Regions from separate parts of the Paenibacillus sp. MT86 genome, predicted to be linked through region 3. Evidence: riboswitches for the same ligand, from Rfam matches in the RefSeq annotation. Region 3 holds a riboswitch; each other region holds the start of a gene.
What was found. A riboswitch is a leader RNA that binds a small molecule or an ion and turns the genes downstream of it on or off. The one in region 3 is predicted to bind cyclic di-AMP.
Positions count from the first base shown of each region.

Region 1: another riboswitch for cyclic di-AMP. It lies ahead of AC3RCL_RS29960 (APC family permease); the one in region 3 lies ahead of AC3RCL_RS11405 (C40 family peptidase).
Region 2: another riboswitch for cyclic di-AMP. It lies ahead of AC3RCL_RS00515 (C40 family peptidase); the one in region 3 lies ahead of AC3RCL_RS11405 (C40 family peptidase).

Region 1 is NZ_CM179499.1:6,564,934-6,569,166, reverse strand. It holds gene AC3RCL_RS29965 (formate/nitrite transporter family protein) at 1-227, shown strand, start outside; gene AC3RCL_RS29960 (APC family permease) at 368-2,194, opposite strand; cyclic di-AMP (ydaO/yuaA leader) riboswitch at 2,361-2,556, opposite strand; gene AC3RCL_RS29955 (molybdopterin-containing oxidoreductase family protein) at 3,042-4,233, shown strand, end outside.
Region 2 is NZ_CM179499.1:109,091-113,323, forward strand. It holds gene AC3RCL_RS00510 (GNAT family N-acetyltransferase) at 28-528, opposite strand; gene AC3RCL_RS00515 (C40 family peptidase) at 1,034-1,507, opposite strand; cyclic di-AMP (ydaO/yuaA leader) riboswitch at 1,512-1,647, opposite strand; gene AC3RCL_RS00520 (hypothetical protein) at 1,994-2,821, opposite strand; gene AC3RCL_RS00525 (M1 family metallopeptidase) at 2,833-4,233, opposite strand, start outside.
Region 3 is NZ_CM179499.1:2,584,974-2,589,206, reverse strand. It holds gene AC3RCL_RS11410 (stalk domain-containing protein) at 1-1,123, shown strand, start outside; gene AC3RCL_RS11405 (C40 family peptidase) at 1,244-1,720, opposite strand; cyclic di-AMP (ydaO/yuaA leader) riboswitch at 1,724-1,857, opposite strand; gene AC3RCL_RS11400 (hypothetical protein) at 2,120-2,647, shown strand; gene AC3RCL_RS11395 (ROK family protein) at 2,952-3,905, opposite strand; gene AC3RCL_RS11390 (copper homeostasis protein CutC) at 3,941-4,233, opposite strand, start outside.

The DNA of each region.
Region 1 (4,233 bases), 3.0 Mb from region 3:
CGGCCGCGATTTTTGAAGGCTATTACAGCTGGGGCGAGTATCTGATGAACTTCATTCCGGTATGGCTGGGCAATTTCGTTGGCGGCGCGTTATTTGTGGGAGCGACATACGGAACCGTTTATTTAAAGCAGGAGAAACAGGCCGCAGCCGCTCCGCGCGGCGAGCAGACGCCTGTGCCATCGGCCGGCGCTCCTCAACAGGTTCATTCGGCGCAGAATGTTTCCTAATGCCGGAAGCCTGGCGAGCGTCTGGCTTAAAGAAAAAGCTGCGTTCAACCGTCCTTGATGAAAGGCAGCGGTTGATCGCAGCTTTTTGTCGTGATGGGCGAGGCTGTTCCCAGTAATGAATCAAGCAGGGAACAAGCCCGCTATTTTTTTAAATGGTAGGGAACCGTCGTGATGATCACGTCTCTCCGATACAGGAGATGTGCCCGGATGAGCAGGCTGGATTGATTGTGCAGGAAATTATGCCAGCCCTTCTTGGGGATGAACTGCGGAATGACGACGGTAACCTGATAGTCGGATTCGCTAGCCTTGCGCTGCACGGTATCGATGAATTTCGTCAGCGGCTGAATGATGCTCCGATAAGGCGAGTGCAGCGTCACCAGCCGGATGTCCGGCTGCCACTTTTTCCATTTTTCCTGGAAGGCGACTTCCTCCTCCCGCTCGAACGGCACGTACACCGCGATGATTTGGCCCGCTCCCAGCGATTTGGCGTAATTCAGCGAGTTCTCCACCACATGCGTGATTCCTGCCACAGGCAGGATGATGACATTCCCCTCAATCGGCTTAACCGGCTCGCAGGTCGTAATCCGGAGCTGGTCCGCTACCGCCTCGTAATGCTTGCGGATCCGGGTGAAAATCCAGATGATCAGCGGCAGGAATATCAGCACGGTCCACACCTGGGCGAATTTCGTAAAGAAGAAGATCATGGTCACGATAAAGCTGATGCATGCGCCGGTGGTGTTAATGATCAGCTTGACGATCCAGCCTTCGGGCTTTTCGCGAATCCATTTCACCATCATCCCCGTCTGGGAGAGGGTAAACGGGATAAACACGCCGACGGCATAGAGCGGAATCAGATGCTCGGTTTTGCCTTCAAAAGCCAGCAGCAGCAGAATGGAGAAAAATCCAAGAATAATGATTCCGTTCGAGTATCCCAGACGGTCGCCGCGGACGGTGAACATTCTAGGAATGAACTTATCCTTCGCCAGATTGACGGCAAGCAGGGGAAAAGCGGAATACCCCGTGTTGGCGGCGAGGATCAGAATTAAGGCCGTTGTCCCTTGTATGAAGTAATAAAGCGCATTTCGCCCGAAGGTATGCTCGGCAATTTGGGAAACGACCGTGACTTGTTCGCTGGGACTGACCCCATAGTAATAAGCCAGGAAAACGATACCCGAAAATAACAGGGCCAGCAGCGACCCCATCGCCACCAGAGTTTTGGCCGCGTTATTCGGGGCCGGGTCTTTGAAATTCGGAATGGCATTGGAAATCGCCTCCACGCCGGTCAGGGCGGAGCTGCCCGAGGCAAATGCGCGCAGGAGCAGAAACAAGCTCAGCCCGGCTACGGGCGTGCCGATCGGCGTATGAAGCTCCGGAGACGCATGGCCTGTGGCAATGTTGAATATCCCTACCCCGATCAGGATGAATAACGCAAGCACGAACAGGTAAACCGGATAAGCCAGTATGGAGGCCGACTCCGTAACCCCTCTTAAATTCAATACGGTCAAGCTTAGAACGAACACGATGGAGATCGGCAGATTATAGGCATGCAATACCGGAAAAGCCGACGTGATCGCATCCGTCCCGGCCGACACGCTGACCGCAACCGTCAGGATATAGTCCACGAGCAAGGAACCGCCGGCCACCAGCCCCGGGTACATGCCCAAATTCCGTTTGGACACGACATATGCGCCGCCGCCGTGCGGATAGGAGAAAATAATTTGTCTGTACGACAGGATAAGTGCCAGCAACAAGACCAGGACGCCGACGGCAATCGGTATGGAATACCAATAGGCAGCTGCCCCGACGGTCATCAACACAATGAGGATTTGTTCCGGGCCATAGGCCACGGACGATAGTGCATCGGATGACAGGATGGCCAGCGCCTTGGTTTTATTCAGCTTTTGTTCGCCTAATTCCGTCGATTTAAGCGGTCTTCCGATGAGGAAGCGCTTGATTGAGGATAACATGGTTGTTTTTCACCGCCGCTTAAGATTAAGTTCATGGTAGAAGCTCCCTGAACGGACTTCTATCGGTGTTTTTTATATGCTGGACCTAGGAACGGTCACCCTTCCTATGCTGATTTTTGGCAAACAAAAAACACAGGTTAGAACCCTGTGTTTGATCACAAGTTCACAACCCTCCCGATCAACGCTGACGAGGTTAGCTGTCGGATTCGGGCGGTGAGAGTCGCCCTACCTGATTCCATCGCGGCGTACGTACGCGATGGAATCAGGATTCACCCCTTAGTATGGTTGAAGGATCCTATAGGTATCCCTCCATACGGTTGGTTCCCCCGCTTTCCATCAAGGAAATTAAGCGAATGTCATGTGAATATGAAGAATGTTTTCGAAGCTGAATAGTATATTACGCCTGCTCCAATCGTTTGTAAAACATCCTCCAACGATCATTCGAACAGAATTATTTATAAAAAATGACAGATAAGCGCTTACATAAAGACGTGGCTTTGACAGGCTTTTTATTTTGCATGTTTTCTGCGAAAATCACGAGTTTCTATAATATAGAAGGTTAGTCGCGGGGAACATCGGTCACTGGGAGGATGCCATATAAACAAATTCGCCATGCCGGTCTCGGGGGAGGAGACACTGGCATGGCGAATTTTTTTGGGAGTGGTCCATGATTCGGCAAGGAAGAGAAAGGGTCTGGGTTCCTCTTCTTTGCTCTTGATAGGAATATACCCGGGGGGAAGAAAAGTGAATCACCTGATTAGAAAAAAATGTATGACTTTACTGGAACCCCGATTTTCTTTTAAGATAAAGGGATATGATGCAGCCGAGCAAAAGGGGGAAGCACGAAATGACTCAAGCGATGATTCATCAGGAAAACGGCGTATTTCCGGCGGTATGTCCGTTGGATTGTCCCGATACATGCGGCCTGCTGCTGCATAAAGAGAACGGAAAAATCGTCAAGGTGACCGGTAATCCGGAGCATCCGATTACGCAGGGAGCCATCTGCAATAAAGTCCGTAATATGGCACACCGGGTGTACCATCCGGAACGCGTGCTCTATCCGCTGCGAAGAGTAGGTCCCAAGGGAGAGGGCGCCTTCGAGCGGATCAGCTGGGACGAAGCCATTCAGGAGATAGCCGGACGCTATAAGGGCTTGATCGAGGAATACGGCTCCGAGAGCATCCTGCCCTACAGCTTCTACGGCAATATGGGGATATTGAGCGTCGACGGCATGGACCGCAGGTTCTTCAACAGGCTGGGTGCCAGCCGCCTGAAGCAGTCGATCTGCAATTCCGCGGGCAATGAGGGCTGGAAATCCGTGATGGGGTTTAATGGGGGAACCGTTCCGGAGGACACCGTACGAGCCGACGTCATCCTCGTCTGGGGCGGAAACATCGTCAGCACCAATATGCACCAGATGGTGATTGCAGAGAAAGCGCGCAAAGCCGGTGCCAAGGTCGTTGTGATCGATGTCCACAAGAACCAGACGGGGCAATGGGCGGACTGGTTCATTCCGCTGTATCCAGGCACGGATGCGGCGCTGGCCGTCGGCCTCATGCACATCATGTTCCGTGACGGCATGGTAAATGAGGAATTCCTCCGCAAGTATACGATTGGTCATGAAGCCTTGCGCGAGCACGTCAAAGAATACACGCCGGAGCACGTTTCTTCCATTACCGGCATCTCGATCGAGGATATCGAGAAATTGGCCGACCTCTACGGCCGGGCCGATACCTCCTACATCCATATCGGCAACGGTCTTCAGCATCACGACAACGGCGGCTTGACGGTGCGCAGCATTGCCGCGCTTCCCGCTTTGACCGGACAATGGCTGAAGCGGGGCGGAGGGGCCGCCAAGTCGAACGGCGGTTACAACAGCATGGATAGCGACGCGCTTGAGCGTCCCGATCTCCGGCCGAATCCCGAAGCGCGCACCATTAACATGAACCGGATCGGCGAAGCGCTTGCCATGACCGAACAGCCGATTAAGTCGCTCTTCGTTTATTGCAGCAATCCGCTGGTTGTGGCTCCCGATACCG
Region 2 (4,233 bases), 2.5 Mb from region 3:
TGTGCTTTTTCATATAGACAAAGATTACTATTCCTCATTAACCGGAGGCTCATACACCATGCAGTGGAAAAGGGAGTTTCCCGTCGGTGTAAGGCGCTCGTACGTATCGGTGATATGAAACCCGGCCTTTTCGTATGCGCGGATCGCGCGCTCATTCCAGGTCATTACCTCCAGGTCGATCTCATCGTCAGGCCGCCTCCTCCTCGCTTCCTGGACAATCGTCTGCATAAACCGTTTACCCATTCCGCGTCCGCACCAATCAGGCCGCATGCCCAGCCCGATTCGCGTAACCTCATGCATCGGAAACAGTTGGGCAAATCCCCATAGCGTCTTCCGTTCATCCAAAATCGAAATGTACTGCTCCCGGCGGATGTCCGGATCCCCAAACTCGATCTCAAGCCCCTTCATCTGCTCCCAGGGAAGAAAACCGTAAATGTTATAGGGAGGAGGATAGGTCCAGGCGCATATTTCTTTCGCATGCTCTTCACGCATGACCACCGTGTGAAATGAAATCGGTGCTGCATCCATTGGCAAAGTCCCCCTGTCGTAATTACAAATTAAATTATACCCTATTCCTCGAACATTCTAGCCGCATCAAAAAGCCCGTCCAAGAGAAGTAGGTCTCCTTTGACGGGCAAACGGATATGTATGGGCAGGACGAGGATAAGACATCGAAGCTTAGGAGGATTCTCCGGTCGACTTTTCATACTGATCGTTGCTCATGATGCGCTCGGCACCTACGTATCGCTGCTCGTAGTAGTCCTCAGAAAATAAAATCAATATTTTTCCATTAGGGTGTTTAATGAAGGGAGAGGAGGGTATATAAAGGGTAGAAGATGCAATGACTTGAGGATGCGAAGAGAATTTGCATAATAATTTTCTTTTTTTCTCGAAAAGTGGGAACTTTTTCGTTGTCCCAAACGTTATAAAGGTATACACAGAGCAGACAAAAGAAAAAGCCGCTGGATGAGATCGGCACAATCTCATACGCCCAGGGCTTCTTGTAAAGGATAAATCAATGAAGTTCCAATAATTAATTGTAGTTCACAGCTACAGACTTGTACGTAGACTGACTCATGACTCGCTTAGCACCTACGTATCGATTGGCGTAATAGCTCTGGCTCAGCGGACTGATGATGACACCGCGCGAGGATGAGGAATGAGCGAATTTGCCGCCCCCAACATAAATACCCACATGAGATACACCTCTGCCGGATGTGTTGAAGAACACGAGATCGCCAGCTTTCAGCTTGCTCTTGGCTACGGCCGTACCGACTTTGTATTGAGCTCCAGACGTGCGCGGCAGGCTTAGACCAAGTTTCTTGTAGATATAGCTGGTGAATCCGGAGCAGTCAAAACCATTCGTTGTGGTTCCACCTGTTTTATAAGAGACACCAATGGCTGGTTTGATTGCAGTATTTAATTTGGAATCGGCGAAAGCGCTTCCGGTCCCTAATGTGAGTGCGAGGGCCAGGCCTAGAGAAATGGCCGTTAACTTCTTTTTCAAAACAAAAAGCTCCTTCCATTGCCTGCGAGGTTAGCTTAAGGGTTCGGTTGAAGGTCCCCTATGATCCCTCTCTTGCGAGATCAATTCACCCAAAACGGATCCCCCGCTTCCCAATCATGGGAATTCGGCTCCTTAAAATGTTGATGAACCCATTCATTGACGTCTGACGTTCCAACATGCTTAACGAAATTACATAGTTCCAGCAAAAAGTTACAGTAAAGATGACAAAGTTGTTACTAACATATTCGTTATTTTAGCAGAGTATTAACAATTTGGCAAATGAGGAAAGCTCATTTTTATACAAAAAAACCTGTCCCCATCATGCGGAATCAGGTTTTTTTGTAATTTGGCCATCGGAAAATGTAATATTGAGGAAAAATAAACTTCTATTCTTTGTAAAATCAAGTCCGAGAGAGAAATGTGTCGCTTCCGATTACAGCATATTTACGAGCTTGTTTATCATATGATGGTAACGAAATGTAACGATTAGGCATGCTGCGAGGAAGAATCCCGCCACAAATGGTATTGGGCGGAAATTACCCAAATTTGGAAGAGTCCATTCAGAAAATAAGAGGCTTGCTGAATAATCAAGCCGATCAATCCCGCCCAGAAGAGCGATGCCGAGCTCAGGAACAAAAGAATGACGCAGGCCGATCCGCCAACGGTAAGGGATAACAGCACAGCCGTGCCCAGTCGGCGGAAGAGCGCAAGAATGGAGCTGATCATGCCGGAATTGTCCGTACGGCCGAATTGCATATAGAGCAATAACAGGCGAATCAGATAGGCGTACAGAAACCAGCCGGCTGCATGAGGCAGCGCATGAAGCAGCAGAACCGGCTCATGGATCCCGTTCAGCAGGATCGGAAGGATTTTGGGCAGAATCCAGTATCCGGGCACAAAGGTAAGAACAAGTTCGATCAGATAAAATACCGTAACGGGCTTCCATAGCTTCTGCATGCCGGTGAAGAAGAATAATCCGCGCTCGCCCTTGGCCTCCTGGTGGAGGTTATAGAAGATGCCTGCCCGAATGAGCGGGGTACATACCATCCGGATCAGGAGCAGAGCGGCCAGAAGCCAACCATAGGTATGGACCGTGCCGCTTAACGATAGACTCATCTCGCCCTCGTAGAAGAATAACAGGCGACTAAGCTCGTTAGGGGCAGAATCCGGATATCGCATCAGCAGGGGGACGACTGCCGATTTTACAAGCCGGTACAGGCAATATCCCCACAGCATGCGGTACAAGAACAGCAGAATGGAGACGTATAATTGGTCTTTAACACTGATCCACCCTTGGCCTGCATAACTTTTCATGTGCTCCCCCCTCACCATGACAGGCTGCCGAACAACGTCTCCACAAGCTTGGTAATACTGAGATTCCAGCGTGTGACCACCTTCGGATCCATTCCTGCCTTCATATAGTTATTGATGTGTCTATTCTCCAGAACGATGGAGTATTTCGGATCAACCATGGCCCAGGCGAGCGGGGTGCTGTACTCCAGGGTGTACGTAACTTTTCCGTCCTTGCCGCTCCAGGTTCGCTCCACCGTTTTGCCGTCTTCAAAGGCGAACACGATAGGCACATCGGTTATATCTCCGTCCTTGCTCGTAATCTTGACCGTGGATTCATACCGCGGATGGTCTGACGTGCCTTTATTTTTGGTTTTGATCACATCGATGGCGACGTCGGCCATTTGGCTTCCATATACATATTGGTCAAAATACGATTGCCAGGAGGTTTTGCTTACTTGCTCGACGACTTTCTGAAAATCAGACGTGGTTGGGTGCTTGAAACGGTATTTCTGGGCATAGGTATGCATGATTTTCCCCATCATCTGTGGACCGACCTGCCGTTCAATGCCTTGCAGCACCAGCTTGCCTCTCGTGTAAACATTCAGCGCGTAGTTCTCGTGTGAGCTGTATTTCCAGGACTCCATCTTCAGCGGGGCAGGGGAGGTAATCGATGCTCCTTGAGCAGCGGTGTTGGAGGTAATGCCGTATTCCTTCTCCATCACTCTTTCTTCTGCATAGGTTGCAAAGGCCTCGTCCAGCCATGCTTCCTCAAATTCGTTGCTTGCGATCATTCCGTAAAAATATTGGTGGGCGATCTCGTGAATGACGGTCCGTTCGAGCTCATAACCCGGCGAATCGTTCTTGGCCCCGAAGGCCGTGACCAGCGTCGGGTATTCCATGCCGCCTGCACCGTTGCCCGACTCCGGCGGGACGACGATGGACAACGTGGAATAAGGATAGGTTCCGTACCATTTACCAAACGAAGCCAGTGCCGACTTGGCGGCATCAAAGTAACGGTCCTTCAGGTCTTTATGGGCCGGATCGAGATACAGCTTGATGCGGACGCCCGGCACGCCCGGTGCCGAGAAGGCCTCCTCGGCCGTGACAAAGTTGGGCGAGGCCGACCAGGCAAAATCATGCACATCATCGGCATAGAATTGATAAATTTTTTCCCCGTTCGACTTTTGGGCAGGCTTGGTCGGGAATCCGGTCGCGGCGACAATGTAATTCTCGGGCACCCGGATGCGAACGCTGTAAATGCCGAAGTTGGAGTAGAACTCGGAGTTGCCGTGGTATTGATGAAGATTCCATCCTTCCTCGGCTCTTCCGCGAAGTCCGGCCGGTTCATAGACCGATACTTTAGGAAACCATTGGCCAGCCATAATAAAATTCTCGGTGGTACCCATGCGCGCGAATATTTTGGGAAGCTCGAC
Region 3 (4,233 bases):
GATAGACAAAGGGGTCACGTACGTGCCGTTCCGGACGGTCGGTGAAGCGCTGGGCATTCAAATCACGTGGAACAGCAAGACGCAAACGGTGAAGGCCATTGGCGAGGTGAAAGGTCAAACGACGGAAGTGCTGCTTCAAGTCGGAAGCACGAGCGCAACCGTCAACGGTAAAAAAGTGAAGCTGGCCGCTCCCCCTGTCCAGCGGGAAGGCCGCGTTCTGATTCCGCTGAGCTCGTTCAGCAGCCAATTCGGCGTTAATGTCGGCTGGAATCAGGCGACTCGCACGGTCTCCCTCGTGTCGCCGCAGCGCGAAATGCATCTAAGAGCCTTTTACGCTTTGCAATCTTTCCAAGAGCGGGATCTCGTAGCATCCATGAATTCAGTCGCCTTCGGCTGGAGCCGCATTGATCGGGAAGGTCAGTTTACGCTTCAAGGCGACGAGTATCGTCTGCCTGCGGCGGCCGGCGACGTGACTCCGCAATCGATTGTTGCGGATGCAGCGGATCGGGAGATTAAACCGTACCTTATGGTTTACGCTTTGGACGGAAACGGCGAATTAACCAAAGTCCTCAGCGACAGCAGCCTTCGCCAAAAGTCCATTGAGGGCATCACGACCGCGGTGGCGGATAACGGATTCGGCGGCGTGGTGCTTGATTTCGAAGGGCTCGGTTTTAAACTGGATGCCGCGAAGCAGCAGAAGCTGCTTAATGATTACGTCAAGCAATTGAAAGCGGCATTGCCGAGCGACATTGCTCTGTCCTTAGCGGTTCCGCCATTGAACAGCGCCTATAAAGGCTATGATTACAAGACGCTGGCCTCCCTTGCCGATGATCTCATCGTCATGGCGTATCAGTACAATCCGGTTGGCACCAAAGCCCAGGTTCCTGAACCCAACAGTCTGGTGGACCAAGCCATTCAGCAGGCACTTCAGGCAGGCGTTCCTAAGCAGAAGCTCCTGCTCGGCATCAGCTTAAGCAGCGAAACCGCCACATCCGTCGACGATAAGCTCGGCTTGGCCAAGCGCTATGATCTGAAAGGTGCCGCTTTCTGGCGTCTGGGCTTGTTCCGTTCCTATAATAATGGCATGGAAGCCGCCGTGAATGCCTCTGTCGTAAAAGAATAATCTAGTGAATCCTTTCGCAGAATCCCAAATTATAATCTTCCATAAAAAAAGAAAGCCTGACAAGATCATCTCTTGTCAGGCTTTCCGGTTATGTATCGAACTCTAAACTGCGTATTCCAATTAGCTCGCGCTTCCTACCAGTTTAGCATAGTTCTCTTGACTCAGTACACGGCGCGCCGTTACATAACGCGGTTCGTAATAGGAGTCGCTAAGCTTGCTGATTCTTACGCCCTTGCTGCTGGAAGCATGCGCAAATTGTCCATCTCCAATGTAAACGCCCGCATGGGAAATGCCGCTTCCGCTTGTATTGAAGAATACCAAATCTCCGACTCTCAGGTCCTCGCGATCCACATGAACCCCGGCTTTAGCCTGACTCTGGGATGTGCGCGGAAGATCCATGTCGAAATTTCTAAACATATACAGAATAAATCCGGAGCAATCAAATCCGCTTGTCGTTGTTCCGCCCCATTTATAAGGCGTTCCTACCAATTGCTTCACTTGATGCTGAAAATTCGGTTGTTGATCAGCATAAGCTGATACGGCACCTGAAGAAAAAATAATTGCAGATCCAAGCAATGTGATGACAAATTTCTTCAAAATATGTTCTCTCCTTCGATGCCTACGGAGTTAGCTAAGGGTTCGGTTGAAGGTTCCCTATACTCTCTATGGTACAAGAATAATTCACCCAAGACGGTTCCCCCGTTTTCACAAACGAAATTCGGCAAAATTCATTAACATTTTGTAACCTTCTCTTAATATAGTATACAAGCAAGGATGCTGTCAATAATATCCTAGAAATCTATCACTATATGTTAATCAATGTCGTATAGGCTGAAAATTTTCATGTTTTTTCATTATGCCATCTCGTATACTCATGACAATTATGTAACACTCCATCGAACCTCCGGCGACGTTTTGTTAACGGGCATGCAACTTTTTTGCAGTTCGGAACGTTTACATATTCAGACAAGAAATCAAAGAGGTGATCCTTCGCTTATGAGTCAAATCACGATGGCTGAAGCTTTGGCAGTCCGGGCAGCAATCAACCGTCTCATGAATCAATTGATGACGGAACGCTTGAACAACAGCAGCACGATCATTGAAAAAGGGGAAACGGCGGAGTATCCTGCTCGCAGCGTGGATGCCATTACGGAAGAGATCGAAGCCGCCGCAGCGGATTACAGAAAGCTGGATCTGCTGATGGCAATCTCCAACACGACGCAGACCATTAGTTGGAACGGCTCCGACATGACCATCATGGAGGCGATCGAGCTCGCCAAACAAATGCGCAGCGATATCGGACAGCTTGCCCATCTCGGCTCCCGCAAGAAGCTGGAGCGCCAGAGCGGCCGGGGAAGCGGAGATGGCGCCGTAACGCTGTTTAACGTGGCCTTATACGATCCGGAAGCTTATCAGGCGCAGGCGCGCAAGAAGGAACGCGAAGTGACCAGGCTCTCCTCACTGATCGAGCATGCCAACCATACGAGCATGATTACGTTCGACGCATCAAAATACATGGAATAGCGGAAGCCGCCGGCTCCAAGCCTGCAGGCCGCCTCGCGTGCGGGTTTGGAGCCGGCGGCTTCCGTCGGCGGGCGGGAAAGTGCGGGCAACCGCTTATTGTTTGTCGGATACAAACAAACCTAATAGGAAACCAAAAACTCGACTCCAGTGAAAACGGATGACGGCTTACGGTTTACGCCTATCACCTGTCACAAGTTACGGACTTCGCTTACGCAAATATGATCGCTCCGTTTCCCGCTCTCTTCATGAATAATCAGAAAGCCGCCCTTGAGGGCGGCTTTTGTTGCCTTTTCTTACGAATATATTATTGGAACAAGGCTGCGGCTCCCACCAGGCCAACATCGTCCCGCAGTCCCGCAGGAACGATCTCGTAGGTTCCTAGATAGGACGGCATGACCAGCTTATCCGTCATTTCCCGAAGCTGCGGGAAAAGAAGCTCGCCTGCTCTGCTCACACCCCCGCCAACCACGATGCGATCGGGGTTGAAGCTGTGAATGACGTTAACCAGTCCAAGTGCCATGTAATAGACGGCACGATCGATGACCTCCACTGCGACGGGGTCATGAAGACGTTTAGCCTCGAATACATGCCTGGCGTTCACGCCTCCATCGGCTGCGGCCAGTTCAGAAATAACGCTGGTCTGGGTAAGCATCCGCTGGGATGCTGCCAGGCCGATGGCCGTTCCTGAAGCAAACACCTCCCAGCAGCCATGGCTGCCGCAATTGCACTGCGGACCGCTGGGATCAATGATATGATGCCCAAGTTCCCCTGCAAAGGAATTGCTGCCCAGAAACAGCTTGCCATCCAGCACGATGCCTGAACCGATGCCTGTGCTGAGCGTCACGTAAACCATGTTCGTCGACCCTCGGCCGGCACCTCTTACATATTCGCCCCATGCGGCTGCATTGGCATCATTCAGCACTTGTACTTCCGTATTCAGATCTCGTTCCATCCAGGCTTTGAGAGGGACGTTGGTCCATTCCGGCAAATTCGTGCCGTGAATGACAATGCCCTCCCGGCTGTTAACCGTTCCCGGCGAAGCCATGCCTACGCCTCGAAGCGGGTGGCCGCCCGACACGCTGCGAATCATGTTCGTAATTCTCGCGACCACTTCCTCGGCCGTACGCGCTCCGGCTGTCTCCATTTGCTCCCGGTTCAGCAGCTGTCCTTCGGAATCAAAGAGCGCTGCCGCGATCTTCGTACCCCCAAGGTCAACGCCAACCACAAATTCTTGCTGTTTATTCAATTCGGTTTGCAATTTTTGTTCACCTGTTTCCGATAGGTTTGCTACTTCTATTGATGTAAGCTGTCAGCCAAGGATCGCAGTTCAACCGGATCAATGGGCTTCAGCCCTGATCGGCCATACCGGACAGCTGAGCCGAAATGAACCTCGCTCACGCCGGTCTGGTCGATGAAATCGCGTATGATTTCCCACTTCAGGCCATTCCCGGCCAAAATCTTAAGCCCGGTGCCTGCGGCTTGTTCCACAAGCTCGCGAATCCTCGGGATCGCTTGCGGTGCCGGCTGCGGTCCTCCCGACGTCAAGACGCGGGTGACGGCCGGATATTTCTGCAATGTACGCAGCC